Regions from separate parts of the Shewanella marisflavi genome, predicted to be linked through region 1. Evidence: predicted binding sites of a transcription regulator. Region 1 holds the regulator's gene; each other region holds the start of a gene.

Region 1 (5,850 bases):
AAATTTACCGCTTGCTGCAACACGACGTGCCGCAAGTGGCAGCTCTACGGCACCAGGTACACGAACAACAGTAATGTTGTCATCGGCAACCTGACCGAAGCGCTTCAATGTATCCACCGCGCCTTCTAGCAGACTCTCAACCACGAAGCTGTTAAAACGTGATACCACGATTGCCACTTTGGCATTTTTCGACTCGATATTACCTTGAACTACGTTCATTTATCTTACCTAAATTAGCTTAACAAACCCGGCACGGGAAAAAAGAGGCGGTATAATACCACAGCCTACGGCGTTGATCCCCATGCAATTTATATCAAATAGGTGAAATCCTATCCGTGTGAATTATTCTGCAATATATTCAGTCACTTCTAAACCGAAGCCCGATAGCGAATGATAACGCTTAGGCGAGCTGAGCAGACGCATACTGGTGACACCAACATCGGCCAGGATCTGCGATCCCACACCCACTTGGCGTGAAGTGCCCTGCCACTGTGCTGGCGCTGCCGCCTCGCCCTTATCTTCAGCTTCAAAGGCTTTTACCTTAGCAACCAACTCTTCGTTACTCTGCTGATGGCCAAGTACTACTAGCACGCCGCCTTCTTCGGCAATACGCGCCATGGCTTTTTCTAGCGGCCAGCTGCGCTTCTCATCACGCTCTGAGTGCAACAAATCATTAAAAGTGTTTTGCAGATGCACACGCACCAAGGCATTAGGCTGTACTTCGCCCTTCACCAATACATAGTGCAACTGGTTATCTATGGTGTCGCGGTAGGTGATCATATCAAACTCACCGAAACGAGTCGGTAGCTTGCACTTAGCCTCACGCACCACTGTGGTTTCTTTGGTGTTACGGTATTCAATCAGATCCGCAATGGTGCCTATCTTAAGGCCATGCTTCTCGGCAAACACCTCAAGATCTGGGCGACGGGCCATGGTGCCATCTTCGTTAAGGATCTCAACGATCACGGCCGACGGCTCATGACCAGCCAAACGAGCCAGGTCGCAACCGGCCTCGGTATGACCAGCGCGGATCAGTACTCCGCCCTCTTGGGCCATCAGAGGGAAAATATGCCCTGGCTGCACGATATCAGATGGCTTAGCGTCGCGGGCAACCGCCGCCTGAACGGTGACGGCTCTGTCATGGGCAGAGATACCCGTGGTCACACCTTCAGCCGCCTCGATAGACACAGTGAAGTTAGTGGAGAACTGAGCATTGTTGTTAGTTACCATCAGCGGCAGGTTAAGCTGCTCGCAGCGGGCCTTGGTCATGGTCTGACAGATGAGGCCGCGGCCATAGGTGGCCATAAAATTGATCGCCTCGGGCGTCACCAGGTTGGCGGCCATGATCAAATCGCCTTCGTTCTCTCTATCTTCGTCATCCATCAAGATAACCATCTTACCCAGACGGATATCTTCGATAATCGCTTCTATACTGTGTAGTGCCATTGTTAGACCTTGAATTGTTAGACCTTGAAATATTTTTATAGTAGGAGTTATTTAATCTGCTATTGGCTGGGATTGCCAGCGTCTATCTTAAAAAGCCGGAGCGAGCTAACAGATCCATAGTGACTGCTGAGCTTTTGGCTGGATTTTCCTCTGCCGACTGAAAACTTAGTAAGCGCTCCAGATGCCGGGCGATCAGATCCACCTCGATATTGACCCTGTCACCCGCCTTAAGATCGATGAGTGTCGTTTCGCTGGCGGTGTGGGGCACTATGGTCAAACGAAAACGCTCACCATCCACCTCGTTTACTGTAAGGCTGACGCCATCTATGGTGATAGAACCTTTATGGGCGATATAGCGCGCCAACCCCTTAGGTGGGGTCAACCAGAATTCGATCGCCTTGCCGCGATACTGTCTGTCATCCACGCTGGCCACACCATCGACATGACCACTTACCATATGGCCACCAAGACGCGTTGTGGGGGTAACCGCCTTTTCCAGATTAACCTTTTGTCCCACCTGATAGTGGGCAAAGCCGGTAAGCGCAACGGTTTCGGCAGAGATATCGGCCACATAGCCATCGGCCATCTGCTCAACCACGGTCAGACACACGCCGTTGGTCGCTATGCTGTCACCCAGCTTAACGTCACTTAAGTCCAGCTTGCCGCTAGCCACTGTCAGGCGAATATCATCGCCGCGACGTTCAATTTTTCTCAGGCTGCCTACAGCCTCAATGATCCCAGTAAACATGACTAACTACTCTTATCGCTAGGTAAATGATTGTGACTCAATTGAAAGGTAAAACGTCTATCGGCTCCGACGCGCCTTTCATCGCAAAGCTTTAGGGCAGGCAACTGCGCCATCTCAGTATAGTCTGGCAATGCCAATAGATTTCGCCCATGGCCACCTAAGATTTTTGGTGCCTGATACAGCACCAACTCATCGGCAAGCCCTTGTGCCATAAAGGCGCCGGCCAGGGTCGCCCCGGCCTCGACCATCACGCTGTTGACCTGAGTGCCCAGATGTTCCAGCAGTGCCTTTAACGGCACCTGTCCATTATCGCTCGGCAGTTGCAACTGACTCACCTGCTCAGGCCAGGCGCTCACCACAGCATCAGGATAGGGCCGGCAGCTCACCAGTAGCACGGGCGAATCTGTGTCAAACAGCTTTGGCTTAGCGCCAAGACGCGCGCGGGAATCGAGCACGACTCTCAGTGGCTGACGAATGTCGGCATCGGTTAATTGCTCACCTAAGCCGCCCAGCTCCTGATGGCGAACATTCAGACTTGGGTCATCGGCCAGTACCGTCTCTATGCCGGTCACGACGGCATCAAAACGGGCACGCATACGCTGCACATCACGGCGTGCCTCTGGACCGGTTATCCATTTAGAGACGCCGTTAGAGAGCGCCGTCTTGCCGTCGAGACTCGCCGCCAGCTTGATGCTGACCCAAGGGAGGCCGGTACGCATACGTTTCATGAAACCTGGGTTGAGGGCGGCGGCATCTTCTTGTTGCAAGCCAACCTCGACCTGAATGCCAGCCTCTTCAAGCATCTTGATGCCACGACCAGAAACTTGGGGGTTGGGATCGGTTACCGCCACCACGACGCGGGCCACTTGAGCCTTTATCAGCGCCTCGGCGCAGGGCGGTGTTCGCCCATAATGGCTGCAAGGCTCTAGGGTCACATAGGCGGTGGCACCTTTAGCTTTTTCACCTGCCATGCGCAGGGCATGCACCTCGGCGTGGGGACCACCAGCGGCGATATGAAAACCTTCACCCACCAGAGTTTCCCCTTGTACGATCACACAGCCGACATTGGGATTGGGGCTTGTGGTGTATTGCCCCTTGCGGGCCAATTGGATGGCGCGCGCCATCATCTGGGAATCAAATTTGGACCAAGCCATGTGTCGCTCGCCATCTCGTCAGAAAAAGGGGGAAGCCCCAGATACGCATTTGTCCTACTTGGCCGGTTTGGCCTTATCGTTTTGCAACTTGGCAATCGCCTCGCCAAATTCGGACACATCTTCGAAAGCGCGGTATACAGAGGCAAAGCGGATATAAGCCACCTTATCGAGATTCACCAGATGATCCATCATCAGGTTACCTATCATCTTAGAGGTCACCTCACGCTCGCCTGTGGCTCTCAGGGTCGATTTAATCTTGCTCAGCGCCTGCTCTATCTCATCCATGGACACTGGGCGCTTCTCTACCGCCCTCAGCATACCTCCGCGTAACTTATCTTCGTCGAAGGGTTGGCGACTACCGTCTTGTTTAATCACTCTGGGCATCACCAGTTCGGCGCCTTCGAAGGTGGTAAATCTTTCATGGCAAAGCAGACACTCGCGGCGACGACGTACTTGATGACCATCGGCCACCAGACGAGAATCGATCACCTTAGTGTCGGTTGCGCTGCAAAACGGACAATGCATTGAGCCTCCAGCAAATGCTAATCAGTATCTCAGAGAGTTTTCCCTTGCAATAGATACAAAAATGGCCGCTACTAATATTAACATCAGTAGCGGCCATCGAAGTTTACCCGATTTAACCCTTAAGGTTAACCGTAAACAGGGTACTTAGCGCACAATTCAAGCACCTGGTTCTTCACGCGCTCGATAGTGGCTTCATTGCTGATGTCATCGAGAATGTCACAGATCCAGTTAGTCAGCTCAACCGCTTCAGCTTCTTTGAAGCCGCGACGAGTGATGGCTGGAGAACCGATACGCAGACCTGAAGTCACAAAAGGTGAGCGTGGGTCATTAGGTACTGAGTTCTTGTTTACCGTGATGTTGGCACGGCCCAGCGCCGCATCAGCATCTTTACCTGTGATATCTTTAGCGATCAGATCCAGCAGGAACAAGTGGTTTTCTGTGCCGCCAGATACCACATCGAAACCACGCTCGATAAATGTGTTAGCCATCGCCTTAGCGTTCACAACCACTTGCTGTTGATATTCCTTGAACTCAGGAGACAGCGCTTCCTTAAAGGCTACCGCCTTACCGGCGATAACGTGCATCAATGGGCCACCCTGACCACCAGGGAATACCGCAGAGTTCAGCTTCTTGTAAAGGTCTTCATCATTCGCCGCAGACAAAATGATACCGCCGCGAGGACCGGCTAGGGTCTTATGGGTAGTAGAAGTTACCACGTGTGCATGTGGCACTGGGTTTGGATAAACACCGGCGGCGATCAGGCCAGCAACGTGGGCCATATCGACAAACAGGTAAGCACCAATCTTGTCGGCGATTTCACGCATACGTGCCCAATCGACGATACCAGAATAGGCAGAGAAACCACCAATCATCATCTTAGGCTTGTGCTCAAGGGCCAGACGCTCCATCTCGTCGTAGTCTATCTTGCCAGACTCGTCGATACCGTAAGGAACGATGTTGTATAGCTTACCAGAGAAGTTAACTGGAGAGCCGTGAGTCAGGTGACCACCGTGAGCTAGGTTCATACCCAGTACGGTATCGCCTGGTTGCAGTAGCGCCATGTAAACTGCGCTGTTGGCTTGTGAGCCGGAGTGAGGCTGAACGTTGGCGTATGTCGCGCCAAACAGTTCCTTGGCACGTTCGATGGCCAGGTTTTCAACGATGTCAACATGCTCACAACCGCCATAGTAACGCTTGCCAGGATAGCCTTCGGCGTACTTGTTGGTCAGCTGAGAACCTTGAGCCTCCATCACGCGAGGAGAAGTGTAGTTCTCCGAAGCGATAAGCTCGATGTGCTCTTCTTGACGACGAGTCTCTTCCTGGATCGCTTGAAACAGTTGCGGATCAAAGTCAGCGATGTTCATCTCTTTTTTCAGCATTGGTCACTCCAGCTGTGAAAGTCTTATAAGGTAGGGTTGCGCCGTATTCTACAGTGCATTCGATCACAATCCCAGCATTTGCGACATGAAAATAGTTGCGATTAAGACTGAGAAATGCTCATCAAATTGGCCCTTAAGGCAAAATAACGCCACTGACGCCTTGTTTTGCAACAATTACTCTTTGATGCGGGATAAAAAGGCGCGATTACAGCCTTTTGTACGAAAACACTGTTTTGAAAACTTAACAACAATGCGGGTCACTAACGGTCATTTCGTCTGCGTAATGGTCAACAAGTTGCAGCCAACAGCCTTGCTCGCGGCCATCGACCTCTCTTAAGCGATATGCGTATCTATGCAGCAGCTTGCTCAGCGGCAATTATTTCATTCACCACGCAGTTTCAGGCCCGAGTTGTGGTGTATAGTCAACGCCAATTAAACGCGAACTCAGTTCATTAATCGCGGTGTTATTACGTCCTGATGAACAAATGCGGCATTGAGGCTCGAAACAAAAGTTTGCCGTCATCGAATCAGGTACTAAAGCCGTCAAAAATCCGATTTAAGTTCAAACTCGATTGCAGTAGAATTGCCCCCATTGTTT
Region 2 (5,850 bases), 840 kb from region 1:
TCATAGAGCCATCTTTAAACAGGTACTTAGCCCATTCTTTTTCTTGCTCGGCCGCCTTTACGAAGATATCGATTGCTGTTTGTTCGCACTCTTTGGCGATCTCTGCCATTTCAGGATCGTCTTTGCCACCTTGCATTATCTTGAGGATATGCTGGGTGCTGTTTAGGTGCAGGGCTTCATCTCGTGCGATGAGACGGATGATCTTGGCGTTACCTTCCATCACCTTGCGCTCGGCAAAGGCAAAAGAACAGGCAAAACTGACGTAGAAGCGGATCGCTTCTAACACGTTAACTGACATCATGCAGAGGTAAAGGGCTTTCTTTATCTCGCGCTTGCTGACGATAATGGTTTTACCATTGATCTCGTGGGTGCCTTCGCCCATCAGGTGATAGGCTTGGCTCAATTCAATCAGCTTGTCGTAATAATCGGCGATATCACTGGCGCGCTTAAGGATCTCTTCATTCTGCACTATGTCATCAAATACAACAGAAGGATCGTTGACGATATTACGAATGATATGAGTGTAAGAGCGTGAGTGAATGGTTTCAGAGAAAGACCAGGTCTCGATCCACGTCTCTAACTCAGGCAGTGACACAAGCGGCAGGAAAGCCACGTTTGGCGAGCGTCCCTGAATAGAATCCAGCAGCGTCTGATATTTAAGGTTCGAGATAAAGATATGCTTCTCATGATCTGGCAGCGCCGCATAGTCAATCTTATCTTTACTAACGTCTACCTCTTCGGGGCGCCAGAAGAAAGAAAGTTGCTTCTCGATAAGCTTTTCGAATACTTCATACTTTTGTAGGTCATAGCGAGCCACGTTAACTGGCTGACCGAGAAACATAGGTTCTAGCAGGGCATTATTAGGTGTTTGACAAAATGTAGAATAGGCCATTTTTCTATCTTCCGATAAAGGGGGCGCTTGCCCCCTGTTAAAAGGTTAAAACACTAAGAGTTAGATCTTACATGCGCCGCCTGCGCAACTGTCGTCTTCTTTCTCGATGGCGGTAATGTCGTCATATTTGTCTGACGCGCCATCACGTGTGTTGTGATAGTAAAGTGTCTTCACACCATATTTGTATGCAGTAAGCAGATCTTTAAGCAACACCTGCATAGGAACCTTAGAGCCGGGGAAGCGGCTAGGGTCATAATTGGTGTTGGCCGAGATAGACTGGTCAACAAACTTCTGCATTAAACCGACAAGTTGTAGGTAACCATCGTTGCTTGGCATCTGCCAAAGCAGCTCATAACTGTATTGGTACTTGTCGAAATCAGGAACCACCTGTTTTAGCTGACCATCTTTACTGGCTTTAACACTGATCAAGCCGCGTGGTGGCTCGATACCGTTAGTGGCGTTAGAGATCTGCGAAGAGGTCTCAGATGGCATCAGTGCAGATAGAGTAGAGTTACGCAGGCCGTGAGTCTTAATCTCCTCACGTAGCGCGTCCCAATCCATGTGCAGTGGTTCGTCACAGATCTTGTCTAGGTCCCGCTTATAGGTATCGATTGGCAGGATACCCTTAGCGTAATTGGTTTCGTGGAAGGCTGGACATGCACCTTTTTCTTTCGCTAGGTTCATCGATGCCTTCAGCAGATAATACTGTATAGCTTCGAAAGTCTTATGGGTGATGCCGTTGGCGCTGCCGTCTGAGTAACGTACGCCTTCTTTAGCCAAGTAGTTGGCAAAGTTAATCACGCCTATGCCCAAGGTACGACGGTTCATCGAGCCTTTGTGCGCCGAAATGATGGGATAGTCTTGGTAATCAAGCAGACTATCGAGTGCGCGCACCGCCAGATCTGACAGGTTTTCCAGCTCATCTAGGCTTTTTATCGCACCCAGGTTGAGGGCCGACAGAGTACAAAGTGCAATCTCTCCATCAGGATCGTCAATGTTGTTGAGTGGCTTAGTCGGCAGTGCTATCTCTAGACAGAGGTTTGACTGACGAACGGGCGCAACCTTAGAGTCAAACGGGCTATGGGTATTACAGTGATCGACGTTCTGGATGTAGATACGACCGGTTGAGGCACGCTCCTGCATCATTAGTGAAAACAACTCGACAGCCTTGATCTGCTTCTTACGAATGCTCTCATCTTGCTCATATTGAAGGTACAGACGTTCGAATTCTGCTTGATCTTCAAAAAAGGCATCATATAGGCCCGGTACGTCAGATGGACTGAACAGGGTGATCATGCCGCCTTGGATCAGACGCTGATACATGAGCTTGTTAAGTTGCACGCCATAATCTAAGTGACGAATACGGTTATCATCGACACCGCGGTTGTTCTTTAATACCAGCAGCGATTCTACTTCAAGGTGCCACATAGGGTAGAAGAGGGTCGCTGCGCCGCCGCGAACGCCACCTTGTGAGCAAGACTTTACTGCGGTCTGGAAATACTTATAGAAAGGTAAACAACCCGTGTGGAAGGCTTCACCACCACGAATTGGACTACCTAAGGCGCGAATACGGCCAGCATTGACCCCGATACCAGCACGCTGTGATACATACTTAACGATAGATGAAGCCGTGGCATTGATTGAATCCAGGCTGTCTCCACACTCGATCAATACGCAGGAGCTAAACTGACGCGTAGGTGTACGCACCCCGGCCATGATAGGCGTAGGTAGCGAGATCTTAAAGGTAGAGGTCGCGTCATAGAAATCTTTCACATACTGAAGACGCGTTTCTTTGGGGTAGTCAGCGAACAGACAGGCCGCCACCAGAATATAGAGGAACTGAGCGCTCTCATAAACTTCGTGGGTGACGCGGTTTTGTACCAGATACTTGCCTTCTAGCTGCTTCACGGCGGCGTAAGAGAAGTTCATATCTCGCCAATGATCGATATAGCTGTCTAGCTGGTCAAGTTCGTCGCGGCTATAGTCGTTCAGAATATGCGTGTCATACTTACCCATCTCCACCAGTCTTACGACATGATCATAAAGCTTTGGCGGCTCAAACTGGCCAAAGGCTTTTTTACGCAGGTGGAAGATTGCCAGGCGCGCAGAAAGGAACTGATAATCCGGCGACTCAGGAGAGATCAGATCGGCTGCAGCCTTAATGATGGTTTCATGAATCGCTTCGGTTGGAATCCCATCATAAAACTGAAGGTGAGAACGTAATTCGACTTCTGATACTGATACGTTATTCAGTCCTTTGGCCGCCCAAGTGATCACTCGGTGGATCTTATCGAGATCGATAGTTTCACGTTCGCCACTGCGCTTTGTGACTTGCATATTGCTGTTCATTGAAGATAAGCCTTGAATTAAATATCGCTATGGGTGAGCTGAGATGTTCACCCTACGTTTCCATGTAAAAACAATCGAAGATGTTAAAAAAGTACCTGAGCACTACAGCTGTTCTAGTGGCTTCGACCGCTGACCATACACAATATATGGTGTTTTTTATTTGTTAGGATACAAGATAGTGAGGTTGCTGCGATATTGCAAGCGGGTTTTTAGGGGACAAGTTGTGGATATCTTGGGGGTAACGCATGGGGTTAGTAACGGCTTACCTTTAACCCTTGTTTTCAATTACGATAGCCTCGTTAGGTCAACTTTTAGGCGACTGATTTGTTGTGTCGCGAAAGCTAAAATATTGCTCAGATCCTTGGGATCGATCGCCGTTGAAAAAGGATCTTAATCACATCCATAAGTTCAGATTTGGTCAGACTCACACAACTGAAGAGGGTGATGTGCGATTTGTCACCTTTTACAGCGACTTACTCTACTTTAGCAATTCAATCACTTCTATTGGGGTGGTAAAACCATAATCATGGGGCCAGAGCTCTGCTTGGTCATTGTTTGCGATATAACCCCAATGGGCGATCCCACCGAGCATCTGACTGTTGCACGCCGCTTCAAGGTCGCGCCTGGCATCTCCAAGATAGAGTATGCGATTGCAGTGTACGCCAAGTTGCTGGGCCGCTAAGCGCATCGGAGCGGGATTAGGTTTGCTCTGGGTTGTCGAGTCACCACTAATAATCGCTGGCATTAAATGGGCCAGTTCGAGACGGTGAAGCAAGGGACGCGCAAAGCGTGCAGCCTTGTTGGTTACCACGCCAAAGGGAATGTCTAGCTCACAAAGGTGGGTAAGCAGGGGGGCTATACCGTCAAATAGCTGCGCTTGATCGCCATTGACCTGGTGATAATGGTGCAGCAGAGCTTGTTGAATTGCCGTCTTTTCCGCCTCATCAATTTGTGGCTCGGCGGCGTTCACCAGGGCAAGGCTGCCGTTAGAGGCGGCGTCTCTGACCTCTACCAAAGATTTAGTCGGATAGCCAAAGTCAGCCAGCGCCAAATTGAGCGCCTGAACAAGGTCGGGCGCCGTATCGACTAAGGTGCCGTCGAGATCGAACAGCACCCCTTTAATCAATTCTGGCTTAGTCATTCTGGCTTAGTCATTCCGGCTTAGTCATTCCGGCTTTAATTATTCCGGTTTTAGTCATCAAGTTGCTTAACCGTGGCAATCATATAGTTGACATCAAGGCTCTTGGTATAACGAAAGATATCGGTCAGCGGGTTATAGGTAATGCCAGTCGCGTCAGTGCACTCTAGATCCACTTTTTCGGCCATACCTATCAACTCGGCAGGTTTTATGTACTTCTTATGGTCATGGGTGCCGACAGGCAACATCTTTAATAGGTACTCAGCGCCAATAACCGTTTCGACATAGGCTCTTAGATTACGGTTAATGGTTGAGAAGAATACATAGCCACCGGGCTTTACCATGTCGCTACAAGCTTTGATCACAGATGCTGGGTTGGGCACGTGCTCTAACATCTCCATGCAGGTCACCACATCATACAAACCTTGATGGCTGTCTCTGTGATGCTCTGCAGTGGTCTGAATATAGTTGATCTCAACCCCTGTTTCTAAGGCATGGAGTTTCGCCACATCAAGGGGCTCGGCGCCCATATCAATTCCGTCTACCTTGGCACCAAGACGTGCCATGCTTTCAGAGAGAATCCCGCCGCCACAGCCAACATCCAGCACTGACTTGCCAAACAAGCCACCGACTGTCTGATCGATAAAATTCAACCTTAAGGGGTTTAGCTTATGAATAGGCTTAAATTCCCCTTCGGGATCCCACCAGGTAGCAGCCATCTTTTCAAATTTTGCAATTTCTTGTGGATCAACGTTGACATTGTGAGTCACAGATTGGTTAGGCACGGTCAAACCTCTGAAGGGGAAAGAATGTTAGGGCTATTATACTCATAGCCCTAGATAAACAAAGGAGATCCCATCGAAAATCTAACCGCTGGGGTGAGATTGCTGTTAAAGCGTTCATCTAAAGCTAAATCGAGCAGGCTTTACCGCGCTAATCAGATATTTGGCGGGAAATTTCAATAGGGTCTAGCGCCTTTAAATATCTGTGTTAGAATGCCAAATCACGTTTTCAGGCTTGACGATATATTGCCTGGTTTTTAAGCAGTATTTTGTCAGCTAAATTTCAAGGGATCGAGCAGTTTATGACTGATCTGGCTTCATCTATAACACCAATTAATATTGAAGACGAATTAAAGAATTCATATTTAGATTACGCCATGAGCGTGATCGTTGGCCGAGCGTTACCCGATGTACGCGATGGCTTAAAGCCGGTTCATCGCCGCGTACTCTTTGCGATGAACGAGTTGAAGAACGATTGGAACAAGCCTTACAAGAAGTCGGCACGTGTTGTCGGTGACGTGATAGGTAAATATCACCCCCATGGCGACTCGGCGGTGTATGACACTATCGTGCGTATGGCGCAGCCTTTCTCAATGCGTTACACCTTAGTCGATGGCCAGGGTAACTTTGGTTCGGTCGATGGTGACGCTGCAGCGGCTATGCGTTATACCGAAATTCGTATGGATAAG
Region 3 (5,850 bases), 1.4 Mb from region 1:
AGACGGCCTGGCGTGGCGACGACGAAATGAGGATCTTTAGCCAGTGCCTTGGCCTGGTCGTTAAAGTTTTCGCCGCCTAAGATCTTGAGTGCCTTATATTGAGTGTTAGCCACCAATAGGCGTAGCTGACTGTAGACCTGGGTGGCCAGTTCGCGCGTCGGTAACAGGATCAGTACCCTGGGATCGCGCTTAGTTAACGCCTTGGTGGAGATGACTCGTTGCATTGCCGGCAACAAGAAGGCGAGGGTCTTGCCAGAGCCTGTCTTTGAGGATGCCATGAGATCTCTTCCCGATAAGCCGACGGGAATCGATTGCGTTTGGATCTCGGTCGGCGTGTCGATGCCCATATGTTCAAGGCTGGTCAATAGACGTTTATCGAGTGAAAAATCTGAAAATTGCAATGCTGTGCTCCAAAATAACCATAGGGGCGCATTATACATCGCCGTGAACGATTCAGCCATCGACTTGAGGCGCCAGGATTGTGTTGTCGGGTCGATGACAAATATTTGTGCCGATCAGGCTGCTTGGTGGCTGACTTTGGCTTATGATGAAAAATGAACTCAGTTAAGGTCGGCAAACAGAGATTTGCCAACTATCCCAGGGAGTATTAAAGAGAGTATGGCGAATATCGGCATAGCGCTGGGCAGCGGTGCGGCGAAAGGGTGGGCACATATTGGTGTGCTTAAAGAGCTAGCAAGTATGGGAGTGTTACCCAACAAGGTCGCGGGCTGTTCTATTGGCGCGGTGGTGGGGGCGGCCTATGCGCAAGATAATCTGGATGATCTTGAGGCCTGGGTCAGCAGCTTTTCCAGCTGGGATGTGTTGGGTCTGATGGATCTGAGTTGGCGCAAAGGCGGCTTAATCGGTGGCGAGAAGGTGTTTGATGTGATGCAGCAGCATATCGGCAACCTGGATATCGAGCAGATGCAGATGCCGTTTGCGGCGGTGGCGACCGATCTTTATACCGGTCAGGAGATCTGGTTTAAACAAGGGAACTTGCGCCACGCGGTCAGGGCCTCCTGTTCTATGCCGGGAATTTTGCCACCGGCCAGGGTCGGCGATCGTTGGTTGGTCGATGGCGCAGTGGTTAACCCAGTGCCAGTGTCGGTCAGTCGGGCCATGGGGGTCGATCTTGTGATTGCGGTGGATCTTAATGCCCACCGAAAGGCACGTGTTCAGCAACTGCCGGTGGCTATCTCCTCAGATGTTAAACCTAGCCCAGCCGAGCAGATCAAAGCAGACAAAGAGTTGGAGAGCGGCTTTATGGATCTGTTGGCAAGGGGCCGAGAGTATGTCACTGGCCTAACCGATAAATTTTCGTTGGGTAATCGCAGTGAGCCTGGGATGTTAGCCGTGATGTCTCAGTCGATGGATATTTTAGAACAGCGCCACAAGCGGGTGCGCCTGATGGGCGATCCGCCTGATATTCTCATTACCCCCAATGTGATGGAGATTGGCACCATGGAGTTTCACCGCGCCAGAGAAGCGATAGAAGCGGGTCAGGAGGCGGTGAAGCTGGTGGCACATATCATTCGCGCTCGTATCGATGAGCTTGAGGGCTCATAACCGCTTAATAGCCAGATAATCTAAACCATGGCCTGGTTTTTGCTGATTGCTTAGATAATTCTTAGCAGCAGTCGGAAAATTGACAATGAATTCAATTAGCCGGGCCATTAGCGGTTCACAAGCGAGTCTTATTGCCAACACCTATGGTCAGACGGACAAGGGTGTCGATGGTCATCTGTCGGGTGAAAAGGTGACCCTGTCGCACCAGGCGGCGCAGACCCCTGAGCAGACGACTGGACCTGAGATTAAACAGGAAGAGGTTCATTTTTCTGCCAGAGCGGCCAGGGCGCAAAAGATTGATGCCATGGCGAAAGATTTCTTTGCCTCTGGTCAGTTTGGCCTGGGGGACATTCCTAAGTTGATCCAACGCCTGCATCAAGATGGCATCTTATCCGAAAGTCAGCTCTCCCGCCTCGGTCAGGCAGGGTTTGAGATCCCCAAGGCCGACGAAGCTCAGCCTAACTTACTTGAGTTTATTAACGCCCAGCGCAGTCAATTACAGGCGACTAAGCCAGACAGTGTTATGGTGTCTATTCTCGATGACGCTGAGTCCGTGCTTAAGCAGATGGATAGCTTAGATAGCCAGGGATTGAATCAAAAGGCCGCCAGGGTCTCGGCGCAGCTATCGGTATTTGTGAATGGCGATCAGGCTATGACAGATGCCGACAGGTCTATGTGGCAGGGACTGAAATCGACCATGCAATTGGCCGCCTCTTCGGGAAGTTCGCAACAAGCTTCGGGGCAATTACAGCGTTATTTGGCGCTATCTAAACGAATTACGTAATTTATTCACAGCTTGTCCCATTTTTATCCCGTATCTAGCTTTGTTTGAGTGAGAGGTCAAGGCTAGTTTTGGCGATCAGTGGCCTGGTTGGCAGTAATCTTTTGTCGCAAAATTCCATCGGTAAATTCATGATCTGGATCAAGGTACTTGTTCGCAACTTGTAGCTTAATGCGCTACATATTGTGTTCATCGACTATATTGACACTATATATGGTGTTAGTTTGGCCGTTACTTGAGGAGATATTGAACAATGCCAGTGGTTATTAAGCGGGATGGTTACCGCACGCCTTTTGACGAAACAAGGATTCGAGATGCTGTGATCGCAGCAGCTAATTCGGCAGGTATTGATGATGTTGCCTATGCCACGGCCGTGGCCCAACAAGTACGTCAGTCGGTGGCGGAATTTGACAAAGTTGATATTCACGATCTGCAAGATGCGGTCGAAAATCAGCTGATGGAAGGTCCCTATAAGCAACTTGCCAGGGTCTATATCGAGTATCGTCACGACAGAGATGTTCACCGTGAGCTGAGCAGCCGCCTTAATCGTGATATTCGTGGCCTAGTGGAGCAGAGTAATGCCAGTCTGCTCAACGAAAATGCCAACAAAGACTCTAAGGTGATCCCAACCCAGCGTGATCTATTGGCGGGCATTGTGGCTAAACACTATGCCACCCGTCATATTCTGCCAAGGGATGTGGTATCTGCCCATGAAGCGGGTGAGATCCATTACCACGATCTCGACTACGCACCATTTTTCCCCATGTTTAACTGCATGTTGATCGATCTGGCCGGTATGCTGACCCATGGATTTAAAATGGGCAACGCCGAGATTGAAACCCCTAAGTCTATCTCTACCGCCACGGCGGTGACGGCGCAGATCATCGCCCAGGTGGCCAGTCATATCTATGGCGGCACCACCATCAACCGTATTGATGAGGTGCTGGCGCCTTTCGTGGCCAAGAGTTACGACAAGCATTACCAGGTGGCACTGACCTGGGGTATCACTGATGCCAAAGCGTTTGCCACGGCGCAGACAGAAAAAGAGTGTCACGATGCCTTCCAGTCGCTGGAATATGAGGTCAACACCCTGCATACCGCCAACGGCCAGACACCTTTTGTCACCTTTGGTTTTGGCCTAGGGACTTCATGGGAGTCGCGCCTGATCCAATCTTCTATGATGAAGGTGCGTATGACGGGTCTGGGTAAGAATCGTAAAACCGCAGTTTTCCCTAAGTTGGTGTTTGCTATTCGAGACGGCATCAATCATAAGGCGGGCGACTGTAACTATGACATCAAGCAGATGGCGCTTAAGTGTGCGTCTATGCGCATGTATCCAGATATTCTCAACTACGAGCAGGTTGAGAAGGTCACAGGCTCCTTTAAGACGCCTATGGGTTGTCGCAGCTTCTTGGGTACCTATGAAGAAGAGGGTGAGTTGGTACACGAAGGACGCAATAACTTAGGGGTGGTCAGCCTGAACCTGCCTCGAATCGCAATCGAGGCGCAAGGAGATGAGGCGCGCTTCTATCAGTTACTCGATCAGCGTTTAATCGTTGCTCGCCGCGCCTTGGATACCCGAATCGAACGTCTGCAAGGCGTTAAGGCTCGCGTTGCACCTATTTTGTATATGGAAGGGGCCTGTGGCGTGCGTCTGCGCGCCGATGATGAGATCAGCCAGATCTTTAAAAATGGCCGTGCATCTATCTCTCTGGGCTATATCGGCCTCCATGAGAGCATCAATGCCCTTTATGGCAATGATACCCATGTGTATGACAGCGAAGAGCTCAGGGCGAAGGCGATTGCCATCATCGAGTATCTTAAGGCGGCGACCGTGCGCTGGCGTGAAGAGTCAGGTTATGGCTTTAGCCTCTACAGCACACCGAGTGAAAACCTGTGTAGTCGTTTCTGTAAGCTAGATACTAAGGCCTTTGGCGTGATCGATGGCGTGACAGATCGCGGCTATTACACCAACAGTTTCCACCTGGATGTAGAGAAGAAGGTTAATCCTTACGATAAGCTGGATTTCGAGCAGCCCTATCCAGCGCTCACCAGTGGTGGTTTCATCTGCTATGGCGAGTACCCCAATATGCAAAATAATATTGAGGCGCTGGAAGATGTCTGGGACTACAGCTATAGCCGCGTGCCTTACTATGGGACCAATACACCTATCGATGAGTGCTACGACTGTGGCTTCACCGGCGAGTTTAGCTGTACCAGTAAGGGCTTTACCTGTCCTAAATGCGGTAACCATGAGCCGAGCAGGGTTTCAGTGACCCGCCGGGTATGCGGCTATCTCGGTAGCCCTGATGCCAGACCCTTCAACTATGGTAAGCAGGAAGAGGTGAAGCGCAGGGTGAAGCACCTCTAATGAGGTGACTGCACCTTAGTTAAAGGTGCTGTGGCTAGGTGAAACTCAAGATAGCAAGGTGCCTATAGGCTCTTGCTATCTTTGTGTGAGGCATACATGAATTATCATCAATATTTTCCCATCGATGTGGTGAACGGCCCCGGCACCAGGGTGACCCTGTTTGTGTCTGGCTGTGAGCATCAATGCCGCGGCTGTTACAACCAATCGACCTGGAATCCCTGCTCGGGTCACCTCTTTGATCAGGCGATGATTGAGCAGGTGATTAAGGATTTGAACGATACCCGTATCAAGCGCCGTGGGTTGTCGCTCTCTGGAGGGGATCCTTTATACCCTCAGAACTTGGACGATATCCTGGCCTTGGTGCAAAGGGTAAAAAATGAGTGTCCTGGCAAAGATATCTGGCTATGGACGGGTTATACCTTAGATGAGCTCACGCCAGCTCAGCGGGCGGTGATCGCCTACGTGGATGTGTTGGTGGACGGTAAGTTTGAGCAATCGCTGGCCGATCCCAGTTTGGTTTTTCGTGGCAGCAGTAATCAGGTGATCCACTATCTTAGCGATAATCATGAGTTTAAGGCTTAAGTCATTTAATGGCACAGTCTGTCTTTGGGCATGATGACTTGTCCGCTTCTTCCCCATTAGTGGTATAATGTTCGCCAATTTTGCAGATGCAGCCTATTTTTAGCTAAGGGCTGCATTTGTATTTTAGCTAGATTTTAAGGCAAGTTAATGAATTTAAAGCAAGAGTTACAGCAATTGAACGATCGTCTCGACAAGTATCGCCGCAAGTTAGATGCGGCTGAAAAACGTGGCGATCAGGCGGTGATTTTGCAGTTTAAGCAAGAGATCAATGCGGTAACTAAGCAAATTACCCACGTCAAGCAGCAGCAAAGCCGCCAACTGAACAAAAAAGGCTCAGAGGTGAGTGAGCTGGCTTTTAGTCGCGCGCTCACTAAGGCGGAGCAGGCCGATATGGGTAAGCTTAAGCGTTCGGTGAAAGGCTTGGTGGTGGTTCATCCTATGACGGCGTTAGGGCGTCAGATGGGACTCACTCAGGTAACGGGCTACGCACCTAAGGCTTTTTAAGCTAAAGCAATGATAAATTTGATGCTGGCGTGAGCGACTTCATAGC

What was found. The regulator NrdR, encoded in region 1, represses ribonucleotide reductase genes. The targets are predictions, from matches to a motif close to AAACACNANATNTNGTGTTT.
Region 2: a site for NrdR is predicted at 3,377-3,396, ahead of nrdA (class 1a ribonucleoside-diphosphate reductase subunit alpha). Genes of this name have one in related genera too.
Region 3: a site for NrdR is predicted at 2,550-2,569, ahead of nrdD (anaerobic ribonucleoside-triphosphate reductase). Genes of this name have one in related genera too.

The regions. Positions count from the first base shown of each region.
Region 1 is NZ_CP022272.1:3,026,643-3,032,492, forward strand. It holds gene ribH (6,7-dimethyl-8-ribityllumazine synthase) at 1-219, opposite strand, end outside; gene ribBA (bifunctional 3,4-dihydroxy-2-butanone-4-phosphate synthase/GTP cyclohydrolase II) at 343-1,446, opposite strand; gene CFF01_RS13455 (riboflavin synthase) at 1,529-2,194, opposite strand; gene ribD (bifunctional diaminohydroxyphosphoribosylaminopyrimidine deaminase/5-amino-6-(5-phosphoribosylamino)uracil reductase RibD) at 2,197-3,348, opposite strand; gene nrdR (transcriptional regulator NrdR) at 3,403-3,873, opposite strand; gene glyA (serine hydroxymethyltransferase) at 3,999-5,252, opposite strand.
Region 2 is NZ_CP022272.1:2,189,783-2,195,632, reverse strand. It holds gene nrdB (class Ia ribonucleoside-diphosphate reductase subunit beta) at 1-892, opposite strand, end outside; gene nrdA (class 1a ribonucleoside-diphosphate reductase subunit alpha) at 953-3,241, opposite strand; gene CFF01_RS09600 (HAD family hydrolase) at 3,720-4,382, opposite strand; gene ubiG (bifunctional 2-polyprenyl-6-hydroxyphenol methylase/3-demethylubiquinol 3-O-methyltransferase UbiG) at 4,433-5,149, opposite strand; gene gyrA (DNA gyrase subunit A) at 5,464-5,850, shown strand, end outside.
Region 3 is NZ_CP022272.1:1,608,358-1,614,207, forward strand. It holds gene CFF01_RS07050 (DEAD/DEAH box helicase) at 1-401, opposite strand, end outside; gene rssA (patatin-like phospholipase RssA) at 619-1,566, shown strand; gene CFF01_RS07060 (hypothetical protein) at 1,652-2,350, shown strand; gene nrdD (anaerobic ribonucleoside-triphosphate reductase) at 2,601-4,718, shown strand; gene nrdG (anaerobic ribonucleoside-triphosphate reductase-activating protein) at 4,815-5,300, shown strand; gene CFF01_RS07075 (YibL family ribosome-associated protein) at 5,448-5,804, shown strand.